DNA from 2 places in the Priestia aryabhattai genome. Region 2 is predicted to be linked to the other one. Evidence: a T-box and tRNA genes for the amino acid it is inferred to sense, from the RefSeq annotation. Region 2 holds a T-box; the other holds one or more tRNA genes.
What was found. The T-box of region 2 lies ahead of thrS (threonine--tRNA ligase). A T-box ahead of a tRNA ligase gene usually reads a tRNA of that ligase, here a tRNA-Thr.

Region 1: it encodes a tRNA-Thr, which carries the amino acid that the T-box ahead of thrS (threonine--tRNA ligase) is inferred to sense. The anticodon was not compared.

The regions. Positions count from the first base shown of each region.
Region 1 covers NZ_JAMBOQ010000001.1:304,560-309,786, reverse strand. The annotation lists gene M3225_RS01615 (DHA2 family efflux MFS transporter permease subunit) at 1-1,411, shown strand, start outside; gene M3225_RS01610 (aromatic ring-hydroxylating oxygenase subunit alpha) at 1,445-2,497, opposite strand; tRNA gene M3225_RS01605 (tRNA-Thr) at 2,708-2,780, shown strand; gene M3225_RS01600 (ABC transporter ATP-binding protein) at 3,034-3,984, shown strand; gene M3225_RS01595 (ABC transporter permease/substrate-binding protein) at 3,984-5,227, shown strand, end outside.
Region 2 covers NZ_JAMBOQ010000002.1:1,040,389-1,045,615, forward strand. The annotation lists gene M3225_RS12300 (amino acid permease) at 1-391, opposite strand, end outside; gene M3225_RS12305 (hypothetical protein) at 779-982, shown strand; gene thrS (threonine--tRNA ligase) at 1,154-2,371, opposite strand; T-box leader at 2,425-2,653, opposite strand; T-box leader at 2,693-2,919, opposite strand; gene M3225_RS12315 (cell wall hydrolase) at 3,550-4,008, opposite strand; partial or broken gene rpsN (30S ribosomal protein S14) at 4,257-4,534, shown strand; gene M3225_RS12325 ((2Fe-2S) ferredoxin domain-containing protein) at 4,628-5,020, shown strand; gene M3225_RS12330 (valine--pyruvate transaminase) at 5,186-5,227, opposite strand, start outside.

The DNA of each region.
Region 1 (5,227 bases), on a different contig from region 2:
GTCTATCATGAAAGACTTAGATGTGACAACGTCAACTGTCCAGTGGCTTTCTACTGGTTATATGTTGGTGAATGGTATTATGATTCCAACTACCGCTTTTTTAATTCAGCGCTATTCTGTCAGAGGATTATTTTTAACGGCGATGACTTTATTTACAGCAGGAACGATACTTGCCGGTGCTTCGCCCGTATTTTCTGTATTGTTAACCGCTCGTATTATTCAAGCATCAGGCGCGGCCATCATGATGCCGCTTTTAATGAACGTATTGCTAACAAGTTTTCCATTAGAAAAACGCGGAGCTGCGATGGGGATTTTCGGTTTAGTTATGATTTTTGCTCCGGCAATTGGTCCTACATTATCAGGGTGGCTAATTGAACACTATGAGTGGAGAATGCTGTTCCACCTTGTTACGCCGATTGCGGCAATTGTATTAATAGGCGCTTTCTTCCTATTAAAAGACAAAAAAGAAAAAGTGGAAATCAATTTGGATTTCTTATCCCTTGTGTTATCTACAATTGGATTTGGAGGACTTCTATACGGATTTAGCTCAGCAGGAGATAAAGGCTGGGATTCTATGGAAGTGTACGGCACAATTATCGTAGGAGCTGTGGCTCTGATTTTATTTATTACGCGTCAGTTCAAGTTAGAAACACCTATGCTTGAATTCCGCATTTTTAAATATCCAATGTTTGCTTTATCGTCAACGATTTCAATGGTGATCACAATGGCATTATTCTCAGCGATGCTGTTAATGCCAATTTATGTTCAAACCGTACGAGGCATTTCTCCGCTTCATTCAGGACTATTAATGCTTCCGGGTGCGTTATTAATGGGTGTGATGTCACCGATTACCGGAAAATTATTTGATAAATTCGGAGCGCGTGCACTGGCTGTAACGGGTCTAGCTATTACAGCGGTTACGACGTATTTCTTCAGTAACTTAGAGCTTAATACGACGTATACAACGCTCATTACGCTTTACACGCTTCGCATGTTCGGAATGTCTATGGTTATGATGCCGGTTATGACAAACGGGTTAAATCAGCTGCCGCAGCGCTTTAATCCGCATGGTACTGCGATGAATAATACGCTTCAACAAGTATCGGGAGCTATTGGTTCGGCTCTTTTAGTAACGGTGATGTCAAACCGTACAGCTACGCATGCAAAAGAGCTGGCTCAAGATGCAATGAGCGGAGCAGGGTCAGCTAATGCAACGGCAGCCGGGGCAGCTCAAATCAAAGAACAAATTGGGATGCAGGCAATGGTGCAAGGAATTAACGATGCGTTTGCCGTCTCAGTAGTACTAGTGGTGGTTGCATTAATTCTTTCATTGTTTATGAAACGCGCAACGCCAGCAAGTGAAGATGAAGTGGTAAAGGAAAAAGCAGGACGCGAGCAGTTTGCTAAATAAAAAAAAATCCCCGCTTAGACAGCGGGGATTTTTTTAGCTTGTATATCTAAAGCTTAAGCCCATTTTCTTTAATAATTTCCGGTAGCCAATGGACGTTTGATCAGCCATAATATGCGCTTCCATCTGCAGGTCTAAAGGCAAGTCTTCAGGCTTTTGGTTTTCAACCATTTCACGGTCTTCGTCAAAGACGCGAAGATTAAAGTCATACACACCTTCGACACTCGAATCTTTGTCAAAGTTTCGAGCGATTGGCGCGAATAAACGCGTTTCGCGGGCTGAAATAGGAGAGACTGCGTTCATAATCCACAGCTCTGCGCCTTGCGGGAAGTAAACCTTTAATGTAGCTGTAAACGGCGGATAAACATCAAAGACGCGAAGCCATTTAAAATCGGGTGGATTTAAATGCTGCTGTTCTTTAGAATAATTGCTCACGGTGCTCGTATATTCTACATGAAGCCCATAATCTGTTTCGCTTACTTTATATTTAGGCACAAAAGCGTTGTTTCGATCGCCAAACGTGTCCGTGTGAACCCAAGCAAAATGAGCTACGTCTAAAAAGCCTTCCATTTGACGACCGGCTGAACCCATGATATCAAAACTCGGACAAACAATTTGCTGAAAATCAGGGTCATCCCACGCATCGAAATAAGGCAGGTTATCTTGTTCTCCTGTCAGGGAAGTCCACACTAATCCAAATCGTTCAATAACTGGATAGACGGCCATGCACAGGCGGGGAGAAATGTTGGCGTCGGGGTGAGCTGGAATCGACGTGCATGCGCCGTCTGTTGCATAGCGGAAGCCGTGGTAAGGACAGATAATCTCATCATCTTCCACCCAGCCCATGCTAAGCGGTGTACCTCGGTGAACGCATAAATCACGAGCCGCTACAACCTTGTTTGTGGTGCGGTATAGAACTAGATTTACATCTAGTAACTTTACGGACGTTGGTTTCTCTGTTACATCACTACAGCGTGCGACGGGGTACCAATACTTGGCGAGCGTCGTCCAATCTTCTAGGCTGAACGTGCAGTCTCTTGGGTAGGGAGTTGCCGTTTTTGATTTGGTCATGGTTGGTTGTTGTTCCATCTATTTTCTTCCCTTCTTTTGTAAGCTCTTTTACTAAGGGTAATATAGAAAAAGAAAATTCACACAATTTATGTAAGGAGTTCTAACATAAAATATGGAACTTTGTAGAAAGTGCGAATTTCAGAAGACGCAAATTAGAGAATATACCAATAAAAAAATTTAAAAAAGCGCTTCCTAAATGAATTTAAACGTGATATAATTTTCCAAGACGCTGGTGTAGCTCAGTAGGTAGAGCACTTGCATGGTAAGCAAGAGGTCGCAGGTTCGATCCCTGTCGCTAGCATACTAAAAAACCTTCTTTCTTGTTGAAAGGAGGTTTTTTTATTTTTGTTGGCTTTAAAATTATTCTTCCTCACCTTGTGAAAACTTTAACAGTTTGATAGCTTTATTAGGAAGCTGTTAGAAAACATGTGTATCTTTTCCACTAAGTCTTATGAATCATATTTAAAAATATTCTTAAAAGAATGTTTATTGCTTCTAAGTATTGGGTACACGAAACTAGGGGTTAAATTTCAACAGGGAGTGTGAACGATAATTTGATTACGTTTAAGAATGTGTCAAAGCAATACCCAGACGGTACAACTGCCGTGAAAAATATTAATCTAGAAATTAAAGAAGGGGAGTTTTTCGTTTTAATTGGTCCGAGTGGGTGTGGGAAAACAACCACCTTAAAAATGATTAACCGTCTTCATGATATTACCGAAGGAGAACTATACATAAAAGATAAGCTCGTATCGGACCACAACATACATGAGTTACGCTGGAACATTGGTTATGTCTTGCAGCAGATTGCTCTTTTTCCTCATATGACCATTGCCGAAAATATAGCCATTGTACCCGAGATGAAGCATTGGAAGAAAAATAAAATCAAAAAGCGCATTGATGAACTGCTTACCTTGGTAGGACTAGACCCAAAGCAGTATCGAAACCGAAAGCCGTCTGAGCTCTCAGGTGGCCAGCAGCAACGTGTCGGTGTAGCACGTGCCCTCGCAGCTGATCCTCCCGTTATTTTAATGGACGAACCCTTTAGTGCCCTCGATCCGTTAAGCCGCGAACAGCTTCAGCAAGATGTTATTAGCTTAAAAGAAAAAATCAAAAAAACATTTGTGTTTGTTACGCATGATATGAGCGAAGCGATGACGCTTGGAGATCGTATTTGCCTGATGAAAGATGGAGAAATTGTCCAAGTTGGAACGCCGGAAGAATTCATTCAAAAGCCTAAAAATGAATTTGTAAAAACGTTTATTGGAAATCAAGGCAATGCTTTATTTGAGACATTGGATATGTTTGTAAAAAAAAGTGAACAACCAGACGTAGAAGCAACTGAAGAGTTAGCTTCAACCGCCACTGTTCAGCAAGCAATGGACGCCCTTTACGACCATGAAGCAGTAGCCGTGAAAAAAGGGAGCAAGCGCATTGGCGTTGTAACGCGCAAAACTCTATTAGCGTTTCTTTCTGATAAAATGAAAGAAGGAGGAACGCTGTAATGAATACACTGAGCACATTATTAGATCAACGGGGAGACACACTGTTTCAAGCTCTTCTAGAACACATCCAAATTTCAGTACTGGCTCTTGTTATCGCCGTGTTAATTTCAGTGCCGCTCGGGCTGTACTTAACGAGGCATGACCGCATTGCTGAACCTATCATTGGGGTAACAGCCGTACTGCAAACCATTCCTTCACTCGCTTTATTAGGATTACTAATTCCTCTTGTCGGAATTGGAACTTTTCCCGCGGTTATTGCACTGTTTTTATATTCGCTTCTTCCTATTGTACGAAATACATATACCGGAATTAAAGAAGTGGACCCATCTTTAATTGAAGCATCCAAAGCGATGGGGATGAACTCGTGGAGACGATTAATTAAAGTAGAACTTCCTCTTGCACTTCCTGTCATTATGGCTGGAATTCGCACAGCGATGGTACTGATTATTGGTACAGCGACAATCGTGGCTCTTATCGGAGCAGGCGGACTGGGAAGCTTAATTTTGCTTGGTATTGACCGAAGTGATAATAGTTTGATTTTATTAGGAGCCATTCCAGCAGCATTATTAGCGCTTATTTTCGATGGAATTCTGCGAACGATTGAACACTCGGCTAAAAAAGGATCTAAAAAACGCTCGTTCATTATGATTATCGTATTAATACTCATTCTTGTTTCTCCGTTTGCTGCGATGAGCGCAACAAAACCAGACCTTGTTATCGGAGGGAAAATTGGCGCAGAACAAGATATTTTAATTAATATGTACAAAGAATTAATTGAAGATCAAACCGATATGAAAGTAAATCTGCGTTCGTCACTTGGAAAAACGGTATTTGTATTTGAGGCTCTGCGTAACAAGGAGATTGATTTGTACCCTGAGTATACGGGTACAGCCATTGTGACGCATCTAAAGGAACAGCCGGACAGCAAAGATGAAACACAGGTGTACAATCAAGCAAAAGAAGGATTTCAAAAGAAATTCGGCCTTGTCTATTTAGATCCAATGAAGTTTAATAATACGTACACATTGACAGTAACAAAAGAATTTGCAAAAGAAAATAATCTAACGACTATTTCGGATTTGGCAAATGCAAGAGATAAAGTAAAAGCAGGGTTGACGCTTGAGTTTAAAGATCGTGAAGACGGCTATGTAGGCATTCAGAAAGAATATGGCCTTACCTTCCCGAATATTAAAACGATGGAGCCCAAGCTTCGCTATCGCGCTGTAGAAAAAGGCGATATTAA
Region 2 (5,227 bases):
TAAAATAAGAAGACCATCCATTTGCTACTGCTGACATTGTTAATAAATAGACGGAAAGCAACGTCCATCCCATTAAGTGTGCTACCACTTCTCCAATTGTTGCATATGTATAGGTGTAAACGCTGCCAGATACAGGTATAGTTGAAGCAAATTCCGCATAGCACAGCGCAGCAAAACCGCATACAATAGAAGCCAGTATAAAAGAAAAAATAACGGCTGGTCCAGCATCGTTAGCAGCCACCAAGCCTGTTAACACTAAAACCCCCGTTCCTATTACGGCTCCAATACTAAGAAGAGTCAAATCGAATGCTCCTAATGTTTTGACTAGAGATTTGTTTTGACTTTGTTCTAATAATTGCTCGATTGACTTCTTTTTAAATAGTTTTCTCATTGCACTCTCTCCTCTCTGTTGCACTCACCCATTAAAAAACCTGAAAATGACGTCTTTTCCCATTTGGCTACCCATTTCTACTTTAGATACAGAAGTAATTATATAGAAATAGTTACTAACTTGTCTATTAGTATACTAATATCATTATATATATTTCAAGAGTTTTTGTAAGCGATTTCTTAATATCGCTATGTTTTAGATTTATAAACTAAATAAAGCAGTTATCATTGTACTTATGCATAATAAATTTGAATAAAAATAATATTCTAAAAAATAAAATTATAGGTCTTTAGATAACTTTTTCACCAACTATCTCCAGATATAAACTCCTGACGTACGTATTATTTAAGGAACTATGAATGTTTTATCTTACCGGGTGTTATAATGATGAAAAATGAAGTGTATGAATGGCGGAAAGAGATGCTTAACTTACTTATTGGCTGTATTTTGTTAGCTTTAGGAGTGTACTTTATGTTTAAATTACTTTTTTATTCTCCTTCTAAAAAGAAGCGAGATCAGCAAAAGGTGAGCAAATTACCTAATGAGAATTCAGCTTCATCCAGCACAAACGATTCGAATGGCATAAGATAAATTTTTTTATAGAATACCGGCATTTGTCTAAGGCAAAAGTTATACCGCTGATATATATTATCTTATACCCTTCTAGTTCAATATTCCCTTCATTTTGGTGTAAGACAAAATGAAGGGAATCACTATCCGACTTAAAAAATCGGATTTTTCTATTTAGTAAGGTGAGTAGTTTCAATAAACTCCGTTTGAATTCATTTCTTTACTCAAGTGTATAGCTGCATCTTCAACACTTATTGTTCCAATATTTTTCTTTCCATGCTTTCGCATGGAAAGAAATTCATTTTCCACTTCTTTATCTCCTATCACGGCCATATAAGGAACTTTCATCATTTCTGCTTCTCGAATTTTCAGACCTATTTTTTCAATGCGATCATCCACCTCAACACGATACCCTTGTGACTCCAGCTCATGTTTCACCTTATATGCATATTCCACATGCGGCGGTGCAATAGGCAATAGCTTGAGTTGAACAGGAGCTAACCAAAGAGGAAATTGACCTTCGTAATGTTCAATCAAGATAGCCATAAATCGTTCAACGGATCCGTATATAGCGCGGTGAATCATTACAGGGCGGTGCGGTTTGTTGTCTTCTCCAATATACATACAGTCAAACTTCTCTGGCATTAAGAAATCAAGCTGAACTGTTCCGCACTGCCAGCTGCGACCTAAGGAATCTAAAATATGAAAATCGATTTTCGGCCCGTAAAAAGCCCCGTCTCCTTCATTTACCTGGTAGTCTAAGCCTTTTTCAATTAACACAGATTGAAGAGACTTTTCTGCTTGGTTCCATGTTTCAATATCCCCCATAAATTTTTCAGGACGTGTGGATAGCTCCACTTTGTAGTCGAAGCCAAAATGTGAATAAAAGTCATGGATAAACGCTAGAATGCGGCTAATCTCAGCTTCTATCTGACTAAGTTCTACGAATAAATGCGCGTCGTCCTGTGTGAATGACCGAACTCTCAGCAATCCGTTTAAAGAGCCTGAAAGCTCATGACGATGAACTAATCCAAGCTCTGCGTATCGAATCGGAAGTTCTCGGTAGCTTCTTCTCTTGCTGTTAAACAATAAAATGGCTCCGGGACAATTCATCGGTTTAATCGCATAGTTTTGTTTGTCAACATTTGAAAAATACATATTCTCATGGTAGTGCTCCCAGTGCCCTGATTGTTCCCAGAGCTCCTGTTTCATCATGAGGGGTGTCTTTATTTCTTGATAGCCTGCTTTGTAATGCTTTTGTTTCCAGTAGTTTTCTAACTCATTTCGAACAATCATTCCATTAGGTAAAAAAAACGGCATTCCAGGAGCTTCTTCCATCGACATAAACAGCTCCAGTTCTTGACCTAATTTTTGGTGATTTCGTTTTTCTGCTTCCATTTGTTTTGACATGTTCATTCCTCCAATATGTTTTTATTCATCAAAAAAACCGCACTCATCCCTAGTGAAGGGACGAATGCGGCCGTGGTACCACCCTAATTCCGTAAAATACCCATACGTATTTTACGCTTAAAAAGATAACGGTTTTACCGGTCGCGGTTTCAGTGTATACACATTCCCCGCTGCAGCTCCAAGGTGGTAAATTCATTTCGTTTTCTAAGGGTTCTCAGCCAGTGACCCTACTCTCTGTAAAGAAAATTCAAAAATGATTCATGTCCTTTTCATTGCTTGTATATTCATTTTTCCCACATAAAAAACCGCACTCGTCCCTAAAGAAGGGACGAATGCGGCCGTGGTACCACCCTAATTCCGTAAAATACCCATACGTATTTTACGCTCAAAAAAGATAACGGTTTTACCGATTGCAGTTTCAGTTATGTACGTTCCCTGCAATAGCTCTAAGGTGGTAAACTAGATGATTTCTTAAGGGCTCTCAGCCAGTGGCCCTATTCTCTGCGAAGAAAACTGCATCTAATTCATGTCCTTTTCATTGCCAAATAATGTTTGTTAGTTGTTAAAAGCGATTATAGTGTATAAATTTAACAGAAGTCAAGAGATATTTTTTATTTTTTAATGTTATAGAATTACCTTATGCTTGAATTTCTAAAAAGTTACTTAGGAATACGCCCACTTAAAAAGTTTTTTATTATAATGTTCATAACTTACTTACGGCGTTATCATAAATTGATTTTATGCTTACTTTACTTTTATTTTAAGGTAAAAGAAGAAAAGCGAGATAAATGTTATGAACCCATATACAGCTCATTCAAATCCTCTATCCGCAACAAAAATATCACAAAACAGCCGAGCACCTGCCAATCCAAAATGCTCTTGGAGACATCTTAAGAAAGCGTATAAAACGAAATAGCGACTTCGGGTAAAACAGAGACTATCGATAATATACTAAAATATTAAATCTTTTTAAATCGCGTAAATATTGGACGAAAATTCATAGGAACTATTTTGTTAGATACATGGACGTGAAAACTCATCTTGCATACTTCATGCTATGTTATTTCTTCTTAAAATTTATTCTAATGCTCTAATAGTGAATATTACTCTACTGTTTATTTTGTATACACAAGTAAAAAAGCTAATGACAGCATGTAGCTAACCATTAGCTTTTTTAGTTATTTTGCAAATACATGATGTCCAATTTTAATTGTTTCTTGTTTTCCGCGAAGCCACTGATCTCCCGTTTTATCAGGGTTAAAGAAGAATAATGAACCTTTTCCTTGACCTTGGAAGTTAATTGCTTCTTCTACAGCTTTTTTTGAACCTTTGTCTGCAGGTTTATTAATTTGACCGTTGCTGACTGGGCTGTACTGACCTTTTTGATAAATAACGCCTTTTACAGTGTCTGGGAATTTGCTGCTGTCGACTCTATTTAATACAACTGTCGCCACGGCTACTTTGCCTGCGTACGACTCTCCTTTGGCTTCAGCTGATACAAGACGAGCTAATAATTCTTTATCATTTTTATTTACTTGAATGTGCTGTTCATGAGCGGGCGCTGCAGCAACTGCTGAGTAACCTGCACCAAAACTTGGGATAAGCATTGCTATAGCAATCACTAGTTTCTTCATCATAAAAATAAAAGCCTCCCTGCTATTTCTTGACGTGGTTCATATGCTAGCAGAAATATAAGAGGCTTTCATTACGAAAAATTATCCAATTACAAAAGAAATTGGATGTTATTATCTTCTTTAAAGGATCTTTAACTTATAAAACTGCACCTTTTATGATTAAGTATTAGTTGCATTTACTTCCTTAGTAGTTTATGATGTAAAAATATAAATAGTAATGATTACGATTTATATGAAATTCTTAAGAAAGGATTGATTATTTTGCTAAAAAATCAAAAATAGCGAAAGAAAAGAACGACAAGCGCTTGTCGAAAAATATGCTGAGTTAAGAAAACAGGTAAAGGAACAGGGAAATTATGATGAACTACGAAAACTCCCAAGAGATTCTTCTCCTACTCGCTTGCATAATCGCTGTGAAGTAACGGGAAGGCCTCGCGGATATTTACGTAAATTTAAACTTTCTAGAATTACTTTTAGAGAGTTAGCTCATAAGGGACAGCTTCCTGGAGTGAAAAAGTCAAGCTGGTAAATTTCTAATCAAGTAAAAGCCTCTCTCTTTGCTAAAAAAGAATTAACACGCTTTTTAAATCGTAATCATTACTTTTTAATAGGAGGAATCAAAGTGGCTACATGGAACTTAGATAAAACGAACCATCACGTTCTCATTTGCAATGGAAGCAGCTGCAATCGAGTTGGAGCCGAAGAAGTTACACAAGCGATTCGAACTGAGATAGCTAATCAAGGGATGGACGAATACATACACACCACTCGCACTCGATGTAATGGAAGATGCCATGATAAATGCGTCGTAATTTCCTATCCAGACGGTATTTGGTATAAAGATATGAAACCTCATGATGCACGAGAGCTTATTAACTCTTTAAAGACAAGTCAACCTTTTGCCGAAAAAATAAGCCATACTTTTTGCGGAGAAGGTTTCCAACGAACAGAAGGTACTGTGAAAGGTATTTCAAAAGAAAAAGAAACAGTCATAAAAGTATCTAAAAAACTTTAATTTACAACAGTGAGAACATGGTACTTATAAAGTTAACCAACTAACAGAGAAACATCATTAAAAATGTATGGTTGTTCTCTCTAATGCACCTATTACTTAATCTAAACAACAAAAGCCGACCTTAGAAAACTGGTCGGCTTTTGTCATCTCTGAATCTTAAAGAAATTATATTGTTTCTATTTGAAATATAAAATCTGAACTGTATAT